4 regions of the Streptomyces asoensis genome follow, and region 1 is predicted to be linked to each of the others. Evidence: riboswitches for the same ligand, from Rfam matches in the RefSeq annotation. Region 1 holds a riboswitch; each other region holds the start of a gene.
The links. Region 1 has a riboswitch for S-adenosylmethionine ahead of G9272_RS46300 (putative leader peptide). Riboswitches for the same ligand answer to the same signal wherever they lie in the genome.
Positions count from the first base shown of each region.

Region 2: another riboswitch for S-adenosylmethionine. It lies ahead of G9272_RS13305 (aminotransferase class V-fold PLP-dependent enzyme); the one in region 1 lies ahead of G9272_RS46300 (putative leader peptide).
Region 3: another riboswitch for S-adenosylmethionine. It lies ahead of G9272_RS38660 (amino acid ABC transporter permease); the one in region 1 lies ahead of G9272_RS46300 (putative leader peptide).
Region 4: another riboswitch for S-adenosylmethionine. It lies ahead of thrC (threonine synthase); the one in region 1 lies ahead of G9272_RS46300 (putative leader peptide).

Region 1 covers NZ_CP049838.1:9,400,091-9,403,562, forward strand. Annotated here, with positions in the region: gene G9272_RS41640 (ABC transporter substrate-binding protein) at 1-982, opposite strand, end outside; gene G9272_RS46300 (putative leader peptide) at 1,201-1,332, opposite strand; SAM riboswitch class IV at 1,352-1,461, opposite strand; gene G9272_RS41645 (SAM-dependent methyltransferase) at 1,625-2,440, opposite strand; gene G9272_RS41650 (protein kinase domain-containing protein) at 2,700-3,472, shown strand, end outside.
Region 2 covers NZ_CP049838.1:2,961,521-2,964,992, forward strand. Annotated here, with positions in the region: gene G9272_RS13300 (Lrp/AsnC family transcriptional regulator) at 1-48, shown strand, start outside; gene G9272_RS13305 (aminotransferase class V-fold PLP-dependent enzyme) at 81-1,442, opposite strand; SAM riboswitch class IV at 1,623-1,739, opposite strand; gene trpD (anthranilate phosphoribosyltransferase) at 1,819-2,883, opposite strand; gene qcrB (cytochrome bc1 complex cytochrome b subunit) at 3,037-3,472, opposite strand, start outside.
Region 3 covers NZ_CP049838.1:8,689,658-8,693,129, forward strand. Annotated here, with positions in the region: gene G9272_RS38655 (glutathione S-transferase C-terminal domain-containing protein) at 217-1,113, shown strand; SAM riboswitch class IV at 1,180-1,299, shown strand; gene G9272_RS38660 (amino acid ABC transporter permease) at 1,696-2,676, shown strand; gene G9272_RS38665 (amino acid ABC transporter ATP-binding protein) at 2,673-3,472, shown strand, end outside.
Region 4 covers NZ_CP049838.1:4,679,685-4,683,156, reverse strand. Annotated here, with positions in the region: gene G9272_RS20835 (alpha,alpha-trehalose-phosphate synthase (UDP-forming)) at 1-379, opposite strand, end outside; gene G9272_RS20830 (glucosyl-3-phosphoglycerate synthase) at 497-1,441, opposite strand; SAM riboswitch class I at 1,612-1,777, shown strand; gene thrC (threonine synthase) at 1,796-3,112, shown strand; gene G9272_RS20820 (ubiquitin-like small modifier protein 1) at 3,109-3,384, shown strand.

The DNA of each region.
Region 1 (3,472 bases):
CGATCTGCTGCCGGTCGATGGCGAACAGGATCGCCTGGCGTATCTTCGCGTCCTTGAAGAGCGGCCGGGAGTTGTTGAGCCCCAGGTTGAACACCACGCCCGGGTTGGCCCGTTGCCGGAGGTTCACCGCGCCGCCCTTGAGCGCCGCCTCGTTGGCCCGGCCGACGCTGCCGATCGCGTCCACCTGGCCGGACTGGAGGCTGCCGGTGCGCACGCCGGCCTCGGGCACCACCTTGAACACCAGCTTGTCCAGGTACGCCTCGCCCTGCTTGGTCCACAGCGAGGAACCCCAGGCGTACTTGGCGCGCTTGGCCAGGGTGATCGACTGGTTCTGCACATAGCCGTTCAGCACGAACGGCCCGGATCCGACCACTCCCTTGCTGCACTTCTCCTGCGGGCTCCTGCGCGCGCTCGCCGACGACTCGATCCCCAGCGAGTGCGTGGCCGTGGCCTGGAGGAACTGCGCGTTGGGCTGCTTGAACTTCACCCGCACCGTGAGCGGGTCCACGGCGGTGGTGCTCTCCACGCCGCTCAGGTACCCCTGGGCGAGTGTGCCGAGGGCGCCGAGCTTCGGCACCGCGTCGAAGTTGTCCTTGACCACCTGCGCGGTCAGCGGTGTCCCGTCGCTGAAGGTCACACCTGATCTCAGGTGGAACGTGAACGTCGTGGTGTCCGGGCTGATGTCCCAGCTCTTCGCGAGCCATGGCACGATCTTGCCGGTCTTGGGGTCCTGGTCGGTCAGGGAGTCCACGACCTGACGCAGTGAGTAGATGGTGTCGTTGCTGCCCACCTGCTGCGGATCCACGCAGCCGGCGTCGGAACCCACCGCGAAGGTCAGGGTGCCACCCGACTTCGGGCTGCCGCCCTCGCCGCTCGAGGTGCCGGTGTCGCTCGACGAGCAGGCGCTGAGCAGAAGGCTGCCGGTCACGAGGGCGGCGAGCGCCGCCCACCGGGGGGTACGGGAATCCGGATGCGCTGTCACGGGATGGTTCTCCTACTCCAAGGTCACCGCGCACATGCCGGAGCGGAACGCGGCCATGGCTGTGCGCGGAGGGTGCCGGCCTCGCACGGGCCGACACTGCTCAGAACTGTGCGGGGGACTGTTCAGGGGGAGGGGATGTCGACGACTGTGTCGATGGCGAAGTCGCTGACGGCATGACCGTGCTGTGGGCGAGGGTCAGCCTGCGAGGTGGGGCGTGATCAGCCCTGACACAGACAGCTGGCGGAACGCCGCAGGTCGATGTGGCGTCGGCGCGAGAATCCGGAGAACAGCGCCGCGGTCGCGATCGAGGCACTCAGGTTGCCGCTGAGCCGCACGCTGGTCCTCCACATCTCAGGCCCCCGAACCGGGGCCACGCGCTTGCAGAGTCGGTGACCCTGCCGGGCTTTCACCTGGAGCACCCCACCGCGGAGGAGGGTTGCCGGTCAGCTAGCCAGGGCTTGATGCTGACACTCAATGCCGGGGTCGATCTTACGGAGTACTGACATTATCCGTCAATATCGGTAGGAGAGTTGAACAGCTCCGCCGCACCGGCCGTGACGGCGGGTGCGGCGGAGCGGTATCAGCGCCGGCCGGCCGCCCGTCCGGTGAGGAGGGTGGCGGCGTGGGTGGTGGCGTGGGCGGCTACAGCTTGCGGGCGAGGCCGCCGTGTTCGCCGATGACGTCCGGCGCGGGGGAGGTGGCCTCCGGGCGCCAGAGGGGGACCGAGACGACTCCGGGCTCCAGGAGCTCCAGGCCGTCGAAGTACGCCGTGATCTCGTCGACGGATCGCAGGTTGTACGGGACGGCGCCGCTTTCGTTGTAGGCGTCCTGGGCCTCTTCGAAGACCGGGTCGATGCCCCGCGAACCGTCGTTGATGGAGAGGTAGCTGCCGGACGGCAGTGCCGCCATCAGGTTGGTGACGATGGAGCGGGCCTGGTCGTGGTCGGCGACGTGGCCCAGGATGTTGCTGAGGATGAGCGCGGTGGGACGGCTGAAGTCCAGCGTCTCGGCGGCGCGCGCCAGGATGCGCTCCGGGTCCAGCACATTGGCGTCGACATAGGAGGTCGCGCCCTCCGCGGTGGAGTAGAGCAGGGCGCGGGCGTGGGCGAGGACCAGGGGATCGTTGTCGACGTAGACGATCCGGGTCTCGGGGGCGAGACGCTGGGCGACCTCGTGGGTGTTGTCGGCGGTCGGCAGGCCCGTTCCGACGTCCAGGAACTGTCGTATGCCCGCCTCGGAGACCAGGTACGTGATGTTGCGGCGCAGGAACGCGCGGCTGCTGCGGGCGATGGTGACGATGCCGGGGAACACGGCGGTGTAGGCGTCACCGGCCTGCTCGTCCACGGGGTAGTTGTCCTTCCCGCCGAGCCAGTAGTTCCAGATGCGGGCCGAGTGCGGCACCGAGGTGTCGATCTTCTGATGTGCCGCTGATCCGGGCGTGGTCACATGGTCGGTCATGAGGGGCGTCCGTCTTTCGGCCGAGGCGTGGGCAGTTCGAGCCACAACTTACGTCCCAACGACCCTGGTACGTACACCCGTTCACATTTTCGGTGGGTTCGAACAGTGCCCTCACGGAGACATCCGGGTTCACGTCTCCGTGTCGGCCGGTCCGGACGCACCGCTCACACCTCGCTCGCACCTCGTCCCGGAACCCCTCAACTCGCCTTGTGCATAGGTACATTGAGACCGCCCAATCCTTGAGCGAGTGGGGGCGAGGATGCGCGACACGGTCCTGGACGGCCGGTACACGCTCACCGAGCGGATCGGTGCGGGCGGTATGGGTGTGGTGTGGCGGGCCAGGGACGCGCGGCTCGAACGCACGGTGGCCGTCAAGCTGCTGAGCCTGCCACCGGGCACGGTCGGTGCCGAGCGGGAACGGCTGCTCGCCATGTTCGGGCGGGAGGCGCGGGCCGCCGCCGCCCTCGACAGCTCGTACATCGTGCCGGTCTTCGACCACGGCGCGGAAGGTGAAGTCCCCTACCTGGTCATGCCGTTGCTCTCGGGGCGGACCCTGCGCGAGCTGCTGGCCGAGGGGCCGCCGGCGCCGGAGCGGGTCGCGGTGCTCGCGGCACAGGTCTGCCGGGCCCTGGCGACCGCGCACCGGGCCGGCATCGTGCACCGCGACATCAAACCGGCGAACGTGATGCTCACGGACGAGGGCATGGTGAAGGTGCTCGACTTCGGCATCGCCAAGTTCCTCGACGCGACGACCGGCGGCCGGCTCACCGTGACCACCGACTCGCCCGTCGGCACCCTCTCCTACATGGCGCCGGAGCGCTTCACCCGCGGCGCGGACGACGGGCGCACGGATGTGTACGCGCTGGGCTGCACGGTGTACGAGATGCTCACCGGCGCACCGCCCTTCGACTCGGCGTCGGCGCCCGCGCTGATGCACTGCCATGTGTACGAGACACCGCAGAAGCCGTCGGTACGGCGTCCGGGGCTGGCCCCCGCCTGGGACGAACTGGTGGGGCGGATGCTGGCGAAGCC
Region 2 (3,472 bases), 6.4 Mb from region 1:
TCGCAGCACGACCTGGAGGCGGCGTTCGCGATCGGGCTGGACTCCTGACCGACTGAACACCGCCTCCGGCGGCCCGTCGCTCAGACCGCGGGCACGCAGCGGCCGTCTTCCGTCCGGTACTGCCACTGCGCGCCCTCGCTCACCAGTTCGCGCACCGCGTTCACGAAGCGCTCCACGTGCTCGTCCGGGGTTCCCGCGCCGAAGCTGACCCGGATGGCGTTGAGGGACTTCTCGCCGGGAGCCGCCTCGGGGGCGCCGCACTCGCCCTGGGTCTGGGGGTCGCTGCCCAGCAGCGTGCGGACCAGGGGGTGGGCGCAGAAGAGGCCGTCGCGGACCCCGATGCCGTACTCGGCGGAGAGGGCGGCGGCGAAGTGGGAGCTGTTCCAGCCCTCGACGACGAAGGAGATCACGCCGACCCGCGGGGCGTCGTCGCCGAACAGGGACAGCACCCTCACCTGCGGGACCTCGGCCAGACCGGCCCGCACCTTCGCGATCAGGTACTCCTCCCGGGCGACCAGGCTGTCGAAGCCCGCCTCGGTGAGGGCCTTGCACGCCGAGGCGATGGAGTAGGCGCCGATCACGTTCGGGGAGCCGGCCTCGTGGCGGGCGGCGCTCTCGTGCCACTCCACGTCCACTCCCCCGTCCTCGCGCCGCGTGACCTTGCGGCTGGCGCCGCCGCCCGCGAGGTACGGGTCGGCCTCCACCAGCCAGTCGGCGCGGCCGGCCAGCACCCCGGAGCCGAAGGGCGCGTACAGCTTGTGACCGGAGAAGGCGACCCAGTCGACGTCGAGCTCCTGCACGGAGACCGGGTGGTGCGGGGCCAGCTGGGCCGCGTCCAGGACGATCCGGGCCCCGTGCGCGTGTGCGGCGGCCGCCAGCTCGCGTACCGGCCACAGCTCGCCGGTGACGTTCGAGGCACCGGTGACACAGACCAGGGCCGGGCCGTAGGGGTCACGGTCGGCGAGGGCCCGCTCCAGCGCCTCGACGGCCTGGCGCGGGGTGCGCGGGGCGTTGAGGTAGGTGACCCGGGCGTCCTGCCAGGGCAGCAGCGAGGCGTGGTGCTCGGTCTCGAAGACGAAGACCTGGCAGCCGGCGGGCAGGGCCCGCGCCAGCAGGTTGAGGGAGTCCGTCGTCGAGCGGGTGAAGACCAGCTGGTCGTCGGGGCGGCAGTCCAGGAACTCGGCCACCGTCCTGCGGGCGTTCTCGAAGAGGTCCGTGGACAGCTGCGAGAGGTAGCCGGCGCCCCGGTGGACGCTGCCGTAGTACGGGGCGTAGGCCGCCACGTCGTCCCAGACGCGCTGGAGGGCGGGGGCGCTGGCCGCGTAGTCGAGCGCCGCGTAGCTGACCTCGCCGCCCGTCACGAGCGGGACCGTGACATCCCGGCCGAGAACGGGCAGCGGTGCACAAACGGTACGGGCGGTGGCAGCGGTGGAGACAGACATGGCGAACTCCCGTGAGAGGCAAGGGGGAACCACCGTGCGAGCGGGCATGGCTCGAGCACGGGGGAAGGTGAAAGGGGTATGCGGAGGCGGGGCTCTACGCCCTATCGCATTCGCTTGCTCACGGAAGGCTCCCTCGAACGACCAGGACCCCTGGCGGTACTCACTCAGAAGAGTGCGAGGGGTCCGCGCTTGCCGTAGACCTCGCTGCCTACGGCCTGGTCTTCACCCGGGGCACCCCGCCACGGACGGAGGGTTGCCGGACAGTCGGCCGGGGCCTCATGACTGTCACTCATGACCTGACACAGGAACGTACGTGAAGTGATCGCCGTCCCGCAACCCGTGTCCGGATCGCGGGACGGCCATCAGCGGTGAGGCGTCACGCGTTGGTGGCGGCGACCCAGCGGTCCAGCGCCCGCTTGGCCGCACCCGAGTCGATCGACTCGGCCGCCTTGTCCATGCCGACGCGCAGTTGCTCGGCAAGGGTGCCGGAGCCCGGCTCCAGGGCCACCAGGGCTGCCGCCGAGTTCAGCAGCACGGCGTCCCGCACCGGGCCGGACTCGCCCTCCAGGAGACGGCGGGCGACCTCCGCGTTGTACGACGGGTCGCCGCCCCGCAGGGCCTCGACCGGGACCAGCTCGAGCCCGACGTCACGCGGGTCGAAGGTCTCCTCGGTGACCTTGCCGTCACGGACGACCCACACATGGGACGTGGCCGTCGTGGTCAGCTCGTCGAGACCGTCGTCGCCCCGGAAGACCAGGGACGAGTTGCCGCGCTCGGCGAAGACGCCGGCGACGACCGGCGCCATCCGCGGGTCCGCGACCCCGACCGCCTGGGCCCGTACCTTGGCGGGGTTGGTCAGCGGGCCGAGCACGTTGAACACCGTGCGGATGCCCAACTGGCCGCGCGCGGCGCCCACATGACGCAGCGCCGGGTGGAACTTGATCGCGAAGCAGAAGGTGATCCCGGCCTCCTGGGCCACCTCGGCAACGCGCCGCGGGGTCAGCTCCAGATTGACGCCGAGCTTCTCCAGGACGTCCGAGGCGCCGGACGCGGAGGACGCGGCCCGGTTGCCGTGCTTGACGACCGTGGCACCCGTGCCGGCCACGACGATCGCGGACATCGTGGAGATGTTGACCGTCTTCGCGCCGTCGCCGCCCGTGCCGACGATGTCGACGGTCGGGCCGGGCACCTCGATCAGGTTGGCGTGCTCGTACATCGCCCGGACGAGCCCGTTGATCTCCGCGACGGTCTCGCCCTTGGCCCGCAGCGCCACCACGAACCCGGCGATCTGCGCGTCGGTGGCCTCGCCGCGCATGATCCGGTCCAGCGCCCAGAACGTGGCGTCGGCGTCCTGGTCGCGACCGTACAGCAGGCCGTTCAGCACCTCGGGCCAGGAACGGCCCGCCGCGGTGTCGCCTCCAGCGGGGGTCACAGCGCTCATAGCCGCTCCTGCGTGTGTCGTCGTGTGCGTCGTGTGTCGTCGTGCGCCTCATGACAAGGTGCACCCCACCCTATCCAGCCCGTGGGCACGGCAAAGGGCCCCGTCCGAAGACCGGACGAGGCCCTTTCCCGTGGCGTGGCGACGCCTCAGCGATCAGTGGTGGCCGTGGCCGCTCGTGATCTCCTTGTACTCCTCCGCGGTGGGCTTCGGAATCTGCTGGTCCTCACCGAAGTACGCCCCGCTGATCTTGGCGCGGAGCTTCTCCTTGCCCTTCACCTTGCGCTCGACGCCGTTCTCGTCGACGGCGGCGCCGATCGCGGCCGGCTCGTACTGCTCGTGCGCCGTGAGGGTGTGCAGCTGCTCCTGGCTGAGCGGCTCGTGGATCTCGATGAACTCACCGTGCGGCAGGCGCTTGATGGTGCCGGTCTCGCGACCGTGCAGCACCTTGTCCCGGTCCCGGCGCTGGAGGCCGAGGCAGATCCGCTTGGTGACGATGTACGCGATGACCGGTCCGGCGATGAAGAAGATCCGGACGAACCAGGTGATCGAGTTGATCGACAGGTGGAGGTGGGTGGCCCACAGGTCGTTG
Region 3 (3,472 bases), 710 kb from region 1:
CCCTTCTCACCTCCCGCCGTCACATCGACCTGAAGCGCGTGTGCAGCGCCATCAGGTTCCAGGACTGAGCCGGGCCCGTTCCCGCGCCGAACCGCGCCGGCGGTGTCCCACGGACGCGGCCGCACCCGGCACGCGCGCACGAGTTCCGCACCTCCCTCATCGACGTCGCATCCGCCGCGCGCACGTCCTTCGTGCGTCCCGCCCCCGGGGAGAGTCATGTCCGTCACACCACTGGCCGCCCACCTGTCCACCCGACCCACCGCCGCCTTCCGGGGCCGGATCGGCCGGGACGCGCGCAGCGGCCACTACGCGGTGCCGCGCCGCTACCGCCTCCATCTGGCGGCGGCCGACCCCGACTGTCTGCGCATCGCCGTCACCCACAGCCTCCTCGGCCTGGACAAGGCCTGCCCGGTCACCTTCCTGCCCGCCGTCCCGGACTGCCCCGACGGAGGTCACTCCGCGCTGCGTCCGCTGTACGACGCCAGTGCGCACCGGTACACCGGACCCGCCCTCGCGCCGGTGCTCAGCGACGACTGGTCGGGGCGCATCGTCAGCAGCCACGGCCCCGACATCGCCCGCGACCTCGCCCGGCACTTCGGCGGCGGCCGGCCCACCCTGTACCCGTGCGGCGCGCAGTCGCAGATCGAGGCCGTCGAGCGGATGTGCGCCCTGGGCATCGAGGAGGCCGCCCAGCGCGCCGGAGCGGCCGACACCGAGGAGGCGGAGCGCACCGCCGCCCTCGACACGCTGGTCACCACGCTCGGGGTGCTGGAGCGGGGGCTCGGTGCCCACGAGCACCTGATCAGCGATCAGATCACGGCAGCCGACGTCGAGTTGTGGGTCGCCCTGGTCCAGCTCGACACCGTGCACCGCCACCACCTCGACGCGGCCGCCGTGCACCGCATCGCCGACCATCCCGCGCTGTGGGCCTACGCCCGCCGGCTGGCCGCTCACCCGGCCTTCGGCGCCCACCTCGACCTGGATGCCATCGCCCGCCGTCACCACGCCCGTTGCCAGGGCCTGGAGGCCGCCGGCGCCGCCGTCCAGATCCTGGACTGGGAGACCCACGCGGCGGACGGTTCGGCGGTCCGACCGCAGGTCAACCGGCCCTGACCCGGTCCATCCACCGGACCGCCGTTGACATTCGTTCGGGCAACTGTCTTACTTACGGCCCAGAACGGTCATGAGCGTCAGCGACAAGCCCTGGCTAGCTGACCGGCAACCCTCGCTCCGCGGTGGGGTGCCCCAGGTGACGACCGGACCGACGTTTCGGTAATGACGTATCGGTAAGCGCGAGGGCCCTCCAGGGGCCGGAACAGTGATGGTGACGGACATGTACGCAGCTCATCGGACGGCGCCCCGTCGCCCCCGGGGCTGCGTACGGCCGTACCTCGACATCCTCGTCGCCAACCGCGCCGTCGACCTCCTGCGCGTGAACAGCGCACTGTGTACCGCACCGGGCCGTGCCCGCTGTCGGGGCTGAACGAACCCCTCACACCGCAGCCCCGCCTCCGCGTTCCTGACGAACACCGCCCGAGCGGTGTGCCGTTGTCCGCCCCACCCCGGTCTCCTGTACGCATCCGTGCGCCATGCCCTGTTCGCGCCCGCGGAGCGGTCCCCGCCGCCCCGCCGAAGCGCGTCCGGCCACGCACGTCCGCCGTGACCCGGGGTGTCCGACTCCCGCCGGAGCCCCTCATGAGTGAACCCCCAGGCGCCGTGACCCTCGCCGAGGCCGCACCCGCCATCGACGTCCCGTCAGAGAAGCTCACCGCCCAGCGCGTCCAGCCGCTGCGCAAGCCCGGACGATGGATCGCCACCGCCGTGGCCCTGGTCCTGGTGGCGCAGTTCACGCACGGACTGATCTCCAACCCCTTCTACCAGTGGGACCGCTTCGGCTACTGGTTCCTGCGGCCGGTCATCCTCGACGGACTGCTGATCACCCTGGAAGTGGCCGCCTGGAGTGCGGTGCTGGGCCTCCTCGGCGGCATCCTGCTCGCCCTCGCCCGGCTCTCGAAGAGCCCGGTGCTGCGCGCGGTCAGCTGGACCTACGTGTGGGCGCTGCGCTCCATCCCGCTGATCGTGGTGCTGCTCTTCCTCTACAACTTCAGCGCCCTGTACCAGACCCTGAGCGTGGGGGTTCCGTTCGGCCCGGCGTTCTTCCGCTTCGACGAGTCCCGGCTGGCCACCGACATGGTGATCGCCGTCGTCGGTCTCAGCCTCAACGAGGCGGCCTACGCCGCCGAGGTGGTCCGCGGCGGCATCCTCTCCGTCGACCAGGGCCAGCACGAGGCGGCCGCCGCGCTCGGCCTGCCCAAGCGCTACCAGTTCTGGAAGATCGTCTTCCCGCAGGCCCTGCGGTCGATCACGCCGAACTACGTCAACCAGCTGATCGGCCTGGTCAAGTCCACCTCGCTGGTCTTCTACGTCTCGTTGCTCGACCTGTTCGGCACCGCGCAGACCATGGGCGCCACCTACCCCGGCGACATCGTGCCGCTGCTGCTGGTCGTCACCGTCTGGTACCTGATCCTGACCAGCGTCGTCTCCGTCGTCCAGTTCTACGTCGAGCGGTACTACGCCCGGGGCGCCACGCGTTCCCTGCCGCCGACGCCGCTCCAGAAACTGCGGACCGGTCTCACCGACCTGCGGGCCCGCATCCGCCGGGAGGCCGCCGTATGACCACCGAGACCGTGCAGAGCGCCGACACCGCCGGGATCGTGCCCGCCGCCGTCGAGGTGCACGACGTGCACAAGTGGTACGGCGCCCACCGGGTCCTGGACGGTGTGAGCCTGACCGTGCGGCCCGGCGAGGTCACCGTGATCCTCGGCCCGTCCGGCTCCGGCAAGTCCACCCTGCTGCGGGTCATCAACCACCTCGAGAAGCCCGAGATCGGCTATGTCAGCGTCAACGGCGAGCTGATCGGCGTCCGCCGGCACGGCGACCGGCTGCGCGAGCTGAGTGAACGGGCCATCCTGACCCAGCGCGGCCGGATCGGCTTCGTCTTCCAGAACTTCAACCTCTTCCCGCACCTGACCGTGCTGGACAACGTCGCCGCCGCGCCCACCGCCACCGGGCGACTCGCCAAGCCCGCCGCCCTGGAACTGGCCCGCGAACTCCTGGACCGGGTGGGCCTCGCCGACAAGGCCGGCGCCTATCCCCGGCAGCTGTCCGGCGGCCAGCAGCAGCGCGTCGCCATCGCCCGCGCCCTCGCGCTGCGCCCCGGCGTCATCCTCTTCGACGAGCCCACCTCCGCCCTCGACCCCGAGCTCGTGGGCGAGGTCCTCGCCGTCATCAAGGACCTGGCGACCAGCGGCACCACGCTCGTCATCGTCACCCACGAGGTCGGCTTCGCCCGCGAGGTCGCCGACCGGGTCGTCTTCATCGACGACGGGAAGATCGTCGAGCAGGGCCCGCCCGGCGAGGTCCTAGACGCACCGCAGCACGAGCGGACGCGGGACTTCCTCAGCAAGGTGCT
Region 4 (3,472 bases), 4.7 Mb from region 1:
ACGCCCACTGACGGCGGAACTCCGCGTCGAAGGTGGGCTCCAGCGGCGTCTGGTAGAGCAGGTGGTGGACGAACCACAGCACGGAGTTGGCGATGCCGTTGTAGGCGTCCTCGTGCACGTCGGCCGGGACGGCCAGCATGCGCACGCCCTCCTCGCCGACCCCGCGCCGGACCGCCTCCCGGTCGCCGTCGGAGAGCGCCGAGCACACCCAGAGGGCACCCGTGTCGGGCCCGATGGCCGACAGGCCGGAGACCAGCCCGCCGCCGCCGCGTTTCGCGTGCAGCGTGCCGTCCTCGCGCACCTCGTAGGAGACCGGGCCGCGGTTGGACGCGACCAGCACCTCGGCGGCCCGAGCGGGAGTGTCGTGCGTGGAAGCCATACGCCTCAACCTAGCCCGGTCGGGAAACGCTCAAACGTACGGTCGCGCTGTGTGGACGGGCCGTATCCGGCCGTGTCGCCGCTGTCGGCGACATGCCGTATACGGCCCGTCCGACGGTCACGCGACCTTGCGGGTCGCGTACTCCGCGATCTCCGCCATGGGCGGCCGTTCCTCGGTGTCCACGGAGTAGGTGCGCGGCTCGAAGCCGTCCGTGCTCCGTTCGAACTGGGTGAGGGACGGGCGGATCAGGTGCCCGCGGGCCAGCCGGAGCTGGGCGGTGCGGTAGATGGCCGCCGCCATCCGGCCCAGCGCCTGCCCGTCCTGATGACGGTGCTTGCGCACGCCGATGTCGACCTGGGCGAGGGCGTCCAGGCCCACCAGGTGCAGGGCGTCGACCAGCATGCCCAGCTCCACGCCGTAGCCGACGGGGAACGGCAGCTGCTCCAGCAGACTGCGTCGGGCCGCGTACTCGCCGCCGAGCGGTTGCACGAACCCGGCCAGCTGCGGCCAGTGCATGTTGAGCAGCGGACGGGCCATGAGCTCGGTGACCCTTCCGCCCTGGCCGGCCGCGCCGCCCAGCGGACGGTCGTACATGCCCTTGACCAGATCCACCCCGGGGTCGGTGAGCAGTGGGCCGACGATCCCCGAGACGAAGTCGGAGGAGAACTCCCTCAGATCGGCGTCGATGAAACAGACGATGTCCCCGGTGGTGACCAGCAGGGAGCGCCACAGGACCTCGCCCTTGCCGGGCACGGCCGGTATCCGCGGCAGGATGTCGTCCCGGTGGACGACCCGCGCGCCGGCCGCCGCGGCCACCTCGGACGTGCGGTCGGTCGATCCCGAGTCGACGACCACGATCTCGTCGACGAGCGGGACCTGGTGCATGAGGTCGTGACGGATGATCGCGACGATGTCACCGACCGTCTCCTCCTCGTTCAGCGCGGGCAGGACGACGGACACCGACTGGTTCGTGGCGCGCTTCGCGGCCAGGATCCGGTGGAGCGGACGATCGGTCGCGGACCAGGAGCGGGTGGCCAGCCAGCGCTCAGTTTCTTGAAGCACAGTCTGCGGCTCCTCACTGTCGTGATCACACCGGGTGCACAGGAGGTGACCGTGTGATCCATCTCGCGGTTCGGACGACTATCTCAACTGTCCTGGCCTTCGGTTACAGTCTTGAACAACGCGGATGACCATCGCATGTCCGAGGTCTCCCCCCGTTCACAACTTCATACCGCTCATCCAGAGGGGCAGAGGGATACGGCCCGATGAAGCCCCGGCAACCCTCCAGCCGGTCTCGTAACGATCACTGATCCATGTGGTGATCGCTCCGCGAGGCTCCCGGCTCGGGAAGGTGCCAAATCCGTCTCACGGCGAGATGCGTCGTGAGGAAGATGAGGAGAAAGGGCCTCGCCTCACATGGCTGCGCAGACTGTTGCAAGCACCACTGATGCAAGCACCACCGACTCTACGACGTCCTCTGCTGTCGATCTCGGTCCGGCCGCGGCGTTGACCTGCCGCGAGTGCGGCCACCGTGTGCCCCTCGGCCCGGTCTTCGCCTGCGAGGAGTGTTTCGGCCCGCTCGAGATCGCCTACGACTTCTCCTCCTACGACACCGAGGAGCTCCGCAAGCGCATCGAGGCGGGCCCCGCGAACATCTGGCGCTACGCGCCGCTGCTGCCCGTCCCCGCGGACGTGGCCGACAAGCCCAACATCAACCCCGGTTGGACCAAGCTCGTCCAGGCCGACAACCTCGCCCGTGAACTGGGCGTCGACGCCGGCAAGCTCTTCGTCAAGGACGACTCCGGCAACCCGACGCACTCCTTCAAGGACCGGGTCGTCGCCCAGGCCATCGAGGCCGCCCGCGCGTTCGGCTTCACCACTCTCTCCTGCTCCTCCACGGGCAACCTGGCCGGTGCCGTCGGCGCCGCCGCCGCCCGGGCGGGCTTCCGGTCCTGCGTGTTCATCCCGCACGACCTGGAGCAGGGCAAGGTCGTCATGGCCGCGATCTACGGCGGCGAGCTCGTCGGTATCGAGGGCAACTACGACGACGTCAACCGCTTCTGCTCCGAGCTCATCGGCGACTCGGCGGGCGAGGGCTGGGGCTTCGTCAACGTCAACCTGCGGCCGTACTACGCCGAGGGCTCCAAGACGCTGGCGTACGAGATCTGCGAGCAGCTCGGCTGGCGGCTGCCGGACCAGCTGGTCGTGCCGATCGCCTCCGGCTCCCAGCTGACGAAGATCGACAAGGGTCTCCAGGAGCTGATCAAGCTCGGGCTGGTCGAGGACAAGCCGTACAAGATCTTCGGCGCGCAGGCCGAGGGCTGCTCCCCGGTGTCCGTGGCCTACAAGGCCGGGCACGACGTGGTCCGCCCCCAGAAGCCGAACACCATCGCCAAGTCGCTGGCCATCGGCAACCCGGCGGACGGTCCGTACGTCCTCGACATCGCGCGGCGCACCGGCGGCGCGGTGGAGGACGTGAACGACGAGCAGGTCGTCGACGCGATCAAGCTGCTGGCGCGGACCGAGGGCATCTTCGCGGAGACCGCCGGTGGTGTGACGGTGGGTGTGACGCGCAAGCTGATCGAGAACGGTCTGCTCGACCCGACCAAGACGACCGTCGTCCTCAACACGGGCGACGGACTGAAGACCCTGGACGCGGTGGCCGGCACCGGGCTGACCGCGACCATCCGCCCGAACCTCGACTCCTTCCGAGAGGCTGGCCTCGCGTCATGAGCGTCAACGTCCGTATCCCCACCATCCTGCGCACCTACACCGGCGGCCAGGCCGAGGTGAAGGCCGAGGGGGCGACCCTCGGTGAGGTCATCGCCGACCTGGAGAAGAACCACACGGGCATCGCCGCCCGGGTCCTGGACGACCAGGGCAAGCTGCGCCGGTTCGTCAACGTGTACGTGAACGACGACGACGTCCGCTTCGAGCAGGGTCTGGAGACGGCGACCCCGGACGGCGCCGGCGTCTCGATCATCCCGGCCGTCGCCGGCGGCTGAACGGTCGCTGGACGGTCGCTGGACGGTGGTGGGAGCGATGACTGACCGTCGTTCAGTACCCATCGGTAGTAACCGTCGGTAACAGTGA